2 linked regions of the Pyxidicoccus trucidator genome follow. Each later gene encodes a partner of the first gene's protein in a complex. Links are inferred from orthologs where the notes say so. Each region holds a gene or a part of one and is shown on either strand. Other genes may lie near its edges. The genes, in order: G4D85_RS33300 and smc.

What was found.
Region 2: the proteins of G4D85_RS33300 (region 1) and smc are in contact, whole or in part, in a crystal structure (PDB 3ZGX), measured with the Bacillus subtilis proteins. The link is inferred for Pyxidicoccus trucidator from one-to-one orthologs.

The regions. Positions count from the first base shown.
Region 1 is NZ_JAAIXZ010000014.1:141,912-145,005, reverse strand. Bases 187-2,977 are described here. They hold G4D85_RS33300 (segregation and condensation protein A), read right to left. Parts: upstream 2,122-2,977; coding sequence 1,252-2,121; downstream 187-1,251. Other genes in these bases: trpS (tryptophan--tRNA ligase), read right to left, coding at 2,286-2,977; scpB (SMC-Scp complex subunit ScpB), read right to left, coding at 279-1,265; G4D85_RS33310 (pseudouridine synthase), read right to left, coding at 187-254. Outside these bases: more of G4D85_RS33310, read right to left, coding at 1-186; more of trpS, read right to left, coding at 2,978-3,094. UniProt on the Bacillus subtilis protein: Participates in chromosomal partition during cell division. May act via the formation of a condensin-like complex containing Smc and ScpB that pull DNA away from mid-cell into both cell halves.
Region 2 is NZ_JAAIXZ010000027.1:110,844-115,344, forward strand. Bases 270-4,467 are described here. They hold smc (chromosome segregation protein SMC), read right to left. Parts: upstream 4,073-4,467; coding sequence 470-4,072; downstream 270-469. Other genes in these bases: G4D85_RS44490 (hypothetical protein), read left to right, coding at 270-337; G4D85_RS44500 (TapB family protein), read left to right, coding at 4,359-4,467. In the rest of the region: more of G4D85_RS44490, read left to right, coding at 1-269; more of G4D85_RS44500, read left to right, coding at 4,468-4,501. UniProt on the Bacillus subtilis protein: Required for chromosome condensation and partitioning.

The sequences.
Region 1 (3,094 bases):
CGGCCCTGCGGATCCGACAGCGTCGTCACGACGCCAATCGGCTTGTAGAGCAGGTAGTAGGAGGACGTGTCCGGCGGCGTCACCAGCGTCCCGTCCACCGCGACCAGGTCCGTTCCCGGCTCTACCCGGCTGCCCAGCTCCGTCACCGTCTCGTTGTTCACCGTCACACGGCCTGCGGTGATGAGCTCTTCTGCGTGCCGGCGCGAAGCCACTCCCGCGCGGGCCAGATACTTCTGCAATCTTTCGGCAGCCATCCTTGCCTTCTTCCGTCATGCCCGTCACTCGGGCTTGGGCCCCTCTTCGCCCATCACGGGCTTCGGGGGCGTGTCCAGGACGCTGGAGCTGACCTTCTGTGTCCGGTCAGCGGCCTCCATGGCCTGCTCCAGCTCCTCTAGCGCGGCCTCGCTTGCCGCCGCGCTCTTCTCCATCCGCTTCGTAAAACCCGGGTCCGCCAGGGTGTCCACGGTCCCCGCCGCAGCCGGCGCCGGCTGCGTCTCCTTCTCTACGATTTCCCGGTGCTCCTGCGTCAGCTCGTGGAACTCACGAAGCGTCGGCAGGGCCGAGAGGTCCTTCAGGGCGAAGAACTCCAGGAACTCGCGCGAGGTGCCGTAGAGGATGGGACGCCCCACCTCTTCGCGCTTGCCCAGGATCTTCACCAGCTTGCGGTCCATCAGTGCCTTGAGGACCGCGCCGCAGTCCACGCCGCGGATGTCTTCAATCTCCGGCCGGGTCACCGGCTGCCGGTACGCGATGATGGCCAGCGTCTCCACCGCCGCGCGCGTCAGCCGCTGCGGCTTCACCCGCAGGTAGCGCCGCACGTACTCACCCGAGTGCGGGTCCGTCCGGAACTGCCACCCGCCCGCCACCTCGTGCAGCACGATGCCGCTGATGCCGTCGCGGTGGATGCCGGACAGCTGGTTGATGGCCTCGGCGATGAGCTCCCGGTCGATGCCCGTCGCCATGTACAGCTCTTCCACCGACAGTGGCCGCTCCGCGACGAAGAGCACGCTCTCGATGACGGTGCGGATGCGGTCCGGAGACAGCTTCCGGCTCTTCGAGATGAGCTTCTCGAAGGACGTCTCCAAATCGGGAGTGACGTCGTCGTCCGAGTCCTCTTCAATCGCGGCGGCTTCCACCTCGTCCAGCTCGTCCGCATCGCCGGGGCCGGTGACGGAGGCAATCTCGTCCTCGGAGAACGGGCCGGGGCCGCCGGGCGTGCCAGGGGCAGGAGTCTCGTCCTCGGGGCCGTTGCTACCGATAGTCACTTTCGTCGACCTCCGTGGGGGCCAGCTTCTCCAGGGCATCCCCGTTGGGAAGGAGCAGGATGGGCCCCATCGCCTCCTCCTGTACCACCCGGATGAGCCGCCGTTTCACCATTTCGAGGATGGCCAGGAAGGTGATGACGATCTCCTGGCGCGTGGGCGTGTCCTGCTCGGTGAACAGGCTGTCGAAGAGGACCTGTCCATGCGGCCGCAGGCGCTCGACGATTCGGAGGATGGCCTCGGACAGCGTCACCCGCTCGCGCACCACCTCGTGCTGCAGCTTGGGCTGCAGGCGCTCCAGCACCCGGTCCAGGGCCTCCACCAGCTTGAGGACGCTGAACTCCTGGAGCCCCACCTCCTCCTCGGGGATGGGCACCGCCTCCACCGGCACGTTGCGGGTGAAGACGTCACGGCCGAGCAGGTCCTGCGTCGCGAGCTGCTCCGCCGAGTCCTTGTACTTCTGGTACTCGAGCAGCCGCCGCACCAGCTCCGCGCGCGGGTCTTCCGCCTCCTCGGCCGCCGCCAGCGCCTCCGCGCCCTCCTGCACCGCCGCGGCGTCCTGCCGGGGCAGCAGCATGCGGGACTTCAGGTGGGCCAGCGTGGAGGCCATCACCAGGAACTCCCCGGCGATGTCCAGGTTGATCTCCCGCATCCGCTCCAGGTGCTGAAGGTACTTCTCGGTGATCAGCGCCAGGGGGATGTCGAAGATGTCGACCCGGTGCTCCTTGATGAGGTGGAGCAACAGGTCGAGCGGCCCCTCGAAATTGGGCAGCGCAACGCGGAAGGAGTCGCCCGGGGTACGGGGCAGCTCCCCCTCACGTAGGGCCTCGTCGGCCGGTGCGTGCCGTTCCTCACTCACCGGATGTCCTTGGCTGCCCTCGAAGGTGTGGGAAACGGCTCGTCATCGCGTAAAGGCCCGACTTTGCTTGGCCTGGGGCGCGAGTCGGGGGGACACACCTCCTTAGCAGTGCCCCCCAGGAGGGTCAAACAATCGGCAGTGAAAGCCCGTTCAGTCACTCCACCTCAGGGGATGCCCACCGCGCGGCGGACCTGCTCCATCAGCCGGGTGGCTTCCTGGCGGGCGCGGTTGGCGCCGTCCTGGAGGATGCTCTCCACCCCGGCCGGGTCGGCTACCAGCTCGGCGTACCGCTGGCGGGCCGGGCCGAAGGTCGCATGGTAGGCCTCCAGCAGCTTCTTCTTGTACTCGCCGTAGCCCTTCCCTCCCGCCTTCCAGCTGGCGTCCACGTCGCGGAACTCGGCCTCGGGGAGCATCAGCTTGAGCAGGTCATAGAGCGGAGCGTCGCTGACCAGCCCGGGCGTCGAGGGCGGCTGCTGGGGCACCGGCTTGGGCGCATCGACGGGGGTGGAGTCCGTCTTGATGGACATGATGCGCTTCTTGATTTCCTTCTCGTCCCCGAACAGGTCGATGGTGTTCCCGTAGGACTTGGACATCTTCTGTCCGTCGATGCCGGGCACCACGGCGGTGGACTCCTGGAGGCGCGCGGCGGGCAGCTTGATGATGCCGGGCGTGTGGCCCCGCTCCTTGCCCTCCGGGTCCGCCGGGTCGTAGCCGGGCACATACTGCGCGTTGAACTTCACCGCCCAGTCGCGCGCGAATTCAATGTGCTGCACCTGGTCCTTCCCCACCGGGACGATGTCCGCGCTGTAGAGGAGGATGTCGGCCGCCATCAGCACCGGGTAGGCGAAGAGGCCGAAGTCCGGGCTGATGCCCTTGGCGATCTTGTCCTTGTAGCTGGTGGCGCGCTCCAGGTTCGCCAGCGGCGTCACGGTGCCGAGAATCCAGTACAGCTCCAGCACCTCGCGCACGTCGC
Region 2 (4,501 bases), on another replicon or contig:
CGGCGCCCGCGGCCCCGCGGCGCAGGCGTTCGCCACGGTGGTGGACCGCTACCAGAAGACCAAGGACTGGAAGCTCTTCGACGAGCTCGAGCGCACGTGCAACGCCCTGGTGGCGGCGGACACCCGCGTCACCGAGGCCACCCAGGGCCGCCTGACGACGGAGCAGGCCGCGCTGACCATCGCCCAGGAGATGAAGGTGAAGGACGCGGAGGGCTGGTCCGAGGCGGAGGCCGCCACCCAGAAGAACCTGGACGAGACGCAGAAGGAGCTCGCCGAGGCGCAGAAGATCGCCACGCAGGACAAGGGCGCCTGCCCGAAGAAGAGCTACAAGAAGTAGCCAGGGCCCGCGGCAGGACCGCGGCCTGGAGAAGCACGAAGGCGTGGGTGCCCGGATTCCGGCGCCCACGCCTTCTGTGTTTCAGGGGTGCTGTCTCCCGCCGGAGGGGGCCCGCGAAGGGCCCCCGGGACTTCAGGCCGCGGAGACCTTGTCGTCGTTGGCGGCGCCGGCCTCGCGCATGCGCACGCTGACGAGCTTGGAGATGCCCGGCTCCTCCATGGTGACGCCATAGAGGGTGTTGGAGATCTCCATGGTCCGCTTGTTGTGGGTGATGAGGATGAACTGCGACTGCTTGCTCATCTCCTTCACCATCTCGTTGTAGCGGCCCACGTTGCCCTCATCCAGCGGCGCGTCGACCTCGTCCAGGAGGCAGAAGGGCGTGGGCTTGATGAGGAAGATGCCGAAGATGAGGCCCACGGCGGTGAGGGCCTTCTCGCCACCGGAGAGCAGGTTCATGCTCTGCAGCTTCTTTCCGGGCGGCTGGGCGACGATTTCCACGCCCGGCTCCGCGTTGGGCCCCTCGCTGGTGAGGACGAGGCTGGCCCGCCCGCCGCCGAACAGGCGCGGGAAGATGGCCTGGAACTTCTCGTTCACCACGTCGAAGGTCTGCTTGAAGCGCTCGCGGCTGGCGGCGTCGATGCGCTGGATGGCCTCCTTGAGCTGCTCGATGGACGCCTGCAGGTCCTTCTTCTGCGCGTCGAGGAAGTCGTAGCGCTTGGAGAGCTCCGCGTGCTCGTCGATGGCGGTGAGGTTGATCTCCCCCATCTTCTCCACCTGGGCGCGCAAATCCTTCAGCTCGGCCTCGGTCTCCGGAGCCAGCGCCGGCAGCAGGTGGAAGTTGTGCAGCTCCAGCGCCAGGTCCACCTGGTGCCGCTCGCGGATGCCCGCGGACAGGTGCTCCAGCTCCAGGGCAATCTCGCGCTCGCGCAGCGAAATCTGCGACAGCCCCTGCATCAGCTCGTCCACGCGCCCGCGCAGCTCGCGGAACTGCGCGTCCTGCTCACGCACCTCGGCGGAGGCCGTGGTGTGCGCGGCCCGGCGGGACTCCAGGCCCTCGGCGGCCAGCCGGTGCTCGTCGGCGCGCTTCGCCAGGCCACCCTCGGTGTCCGTGATTCGCCGCTCCAGCTCCTCGGAGCGCGAGCCGCCCTCCAGCACGGTGGCCTGGAGGCGGGTGATGCGCGTCTCCATGTCCTTGCGCTGGGTGACGAGGCTCTCCAGCTCCTTGCGCGCGGACTCGCCGCGCTCGCTGCCGGCCGCCACCTTGATGCGCAGGCCCGTCAGCTCGCCGTTGGCCGTCTCCGAGCGCTGGCGCAGGGACTCCTGCTCCCCCGCCAGCTGCTTCACGCGCTCCTCGCGGCCCTCGCGGTCCGCCTGGCCGTGCGCCACCTCGCCGCGGCTCGTCTCCTCCTCGTGGGCCAGCGCGCTGTGGCTCTGCGCCAGCTGCGCGTCCTCGGACTCCAGCGCCCGCACGCGCTCGCGCACCCGGGCCAGGTCCTCGCCCGCCTTGTGCAGGTCCTTCTCCTGGCTGGCGAGATTCACCTCCTCGGCGTGCTGGTTCTTCGCCAGCCCCTTGAGGACGCTCTCGGTGTGCCCCATCTGCTTCTGGAGCGTGTAGTGCCGGGTGAGGATTTCGTTGTAGCGCTCCTCCACCCGGGCCACCTCGGTGGCCAGCTCGGCGATTTCGCGCTTCTTCTGGAGCGCGCCCACCGCCGCGCCCTCGCGCTCACCACCGACGATGGTGCCGTCCGGCCGGAACACCTCGCCCTCCTGCGTGACGAGCGTGCACGCGGGGCCACCGGCCTCCGAGTACGCCCGCGCCACGGCGAGGTCCTGGACGATGACCACGTCGCCCAGCAGCAGCTGCACCAGGGGCCGCAGCGAATCCTCGCACGTCACCTCGCGTGGGGCGTGGGCCAGCACGCCGGGGCGGCTGAAGTCCGGCTCCAGCGCGGGCGGCAGCGAGTCCAGCGCGGGCACGGGCAGGAAGCTGCCCCGCCCTTCCGCGTGACCCTTGAGGTACTCCACCAGCTCCACGCCCTTGTCGCGGCTCTCCACGATGACGTGCTGGAGGCGCTCGCCCAGGGCGGCCTCCACCGCGCGCTCGTAGCGCTGGGTGACGGAGAGGACGTCGGCCACCAGACCGAAGATGCCCTGCTCCCGGGCCACCGTGCCGGCGCGCATCATGACGGCGCGCACGCCCCGGTCGAAGCCGTCGTAGTTCTTCTGGATGTCCTCCAGGGACGACAGGCGGCTGCGCTTGTCGCTCAGCTCCTCGCGCAGGGCGATGACCTGGATTTCGTTCTCCGTGAAGTCGGCCCGGGTGCGGCTGAGGGCGTCCTCCTCCTGCCCCTTGCGCTCGGCCAGCTCCGCCGCGAGGTGGCGGGTGTCCTCCACCCGCTTCGCCACGTCACCGCGCACCGCCTCCAGCTGCGACTCCTGCGCGCGCAGCGTCTCCAGCTCGCCCTGGAGCTTCGCCCGGCGGGCCTCCAAATCCGTGCGCTGGCGGGCGAGGTTGACCAGGTTGCTCTCGTGGTTGGCCAGGCGGCCCGCCACGGCCACCAGCCCGGCGCGCTCCTGCTCCAGGCGCAGCGCCACCTCCGTCTGGAGCTGGGACACGCGGCGCAGCTCCTCCTGCGCCACCTGCATCGCCACCTCGTCTTCCTTCCACGAGCCGGCGATGCCCGACAGCTCCGCCTCGCGCGCGGCCATGGCCTCGGCCATCTCCGTCTGCCGCGCCAGCAGCCCGTCCAGCTCCACCTTCGCCGCGTCCACGCGGGCGCGCGTCTCCTCCATGTCGCGCTTGCCGTACGACAGCTCCTGCGTGTCGCGCTGCACGCTGCTCTCCAGCGCGTGCACCTCGGCGGCGAGCGCCTGGAGGGCGGCGGCCTCGGCCTCCAGCTCGGCGCGGCGGCGCGTAATCCCCTCTTCCAGGTCCTTCACCCGGTCCAGGCTCTCGCGCTCCTCCGTGCCCAGGTTCTCCAGGCGGGACTTGAGGACCTGCTTCTCCGCCAGCAGCTCCAGGTGGCGGTGGCTGGCCGCGTGCAGGTCGATGTCCCGCATGCGCGCCTTGAGCTTCTTGTACTTCTCCGCCTTCTTCGCCTGGCGGGACAGCGCGTCGAGCCGCTTCTCCAGTTCGTTGGTGATGTCCGTGACGCGGAGGAGGTTGGCGTCGGTCGCCTCCATCTTCCGCTCGGCGGCCTTGCGGCGCGCCTTGTACTTGGTGACGCCCGCGGCCTCCTCCAGCAGGTGGCGCCGGTCCTCCGGCTTGCTGGAGACGATGAGGCCGACGCGGCCCTGCTCGATGATGGAGTAGGCCTTGGTGCCCACGCCGGTGCCGAGGAACAGCTCGGTGATGTCCAGCAGGCGGCACAGCGTCTTGTTGATGAGGTACTCGGAGTCGCCGTTGCGGAACAGGCGCCGCGTCACCGTGACTTCGGAGAAGCCCTGGTACTGGGGCGCGAGCTGGTCCGTGTCGTCCACCAGGAAGGTGAGCGACACCTCCGCCATGGACAGGGGCTGCTTGTTCTCCGAGCCGTTGAAGATGACGTCCTCCATGCCGCGGCCACGGAGGTTCTTCGCGCTCTGCTCACCCATCACCCAGCGGATGGCGTCCACGACGTTGGACTTGCCGCAGCCGTTGGGGCCGACGATGCCCGTCACGCCTTCGTCGAACGTGAAGACGCTCCGTTCCATGAAGGACTTGAAGCCGGTGATGTCCAACCGCTTGATTCGCATGCCAGCGGGCTCCTGGGAGACGCACGGAGTACGGGGGAATAAAACGAGCGCGAGGCCGAAAACTCGGCTCCGGAACGATCAGCAGGAGTACCAGTCGCCCCCCGGGCGATCAAGCGTGACCATGCCTCAGGTGGCCATACGTTCGGCTGCTTGCCCTTCAACAGGGCAGGCTTGGCGTACGGACGGCCGTTCCGTGGGGTTGCAAAGTGGGAGCCCCACCCTACCTTCCAATTGCTTTTTCCGGAGGTTGCCTACGTTCCAGCCCTTTCTCGCCATGTCGCTCCTCATGGGAGCGACCCCTACGCCGGACGTAGCACCCCGGTCTGACACGGCGGCGGTCGAAGCCCCGGCCGCCTGCCCCAACCCGTATTTCCCGCTGGAGGACGGCCTCAAGCTGACCTACCGGGCAGGCAAGTCCTCGGAGATGGT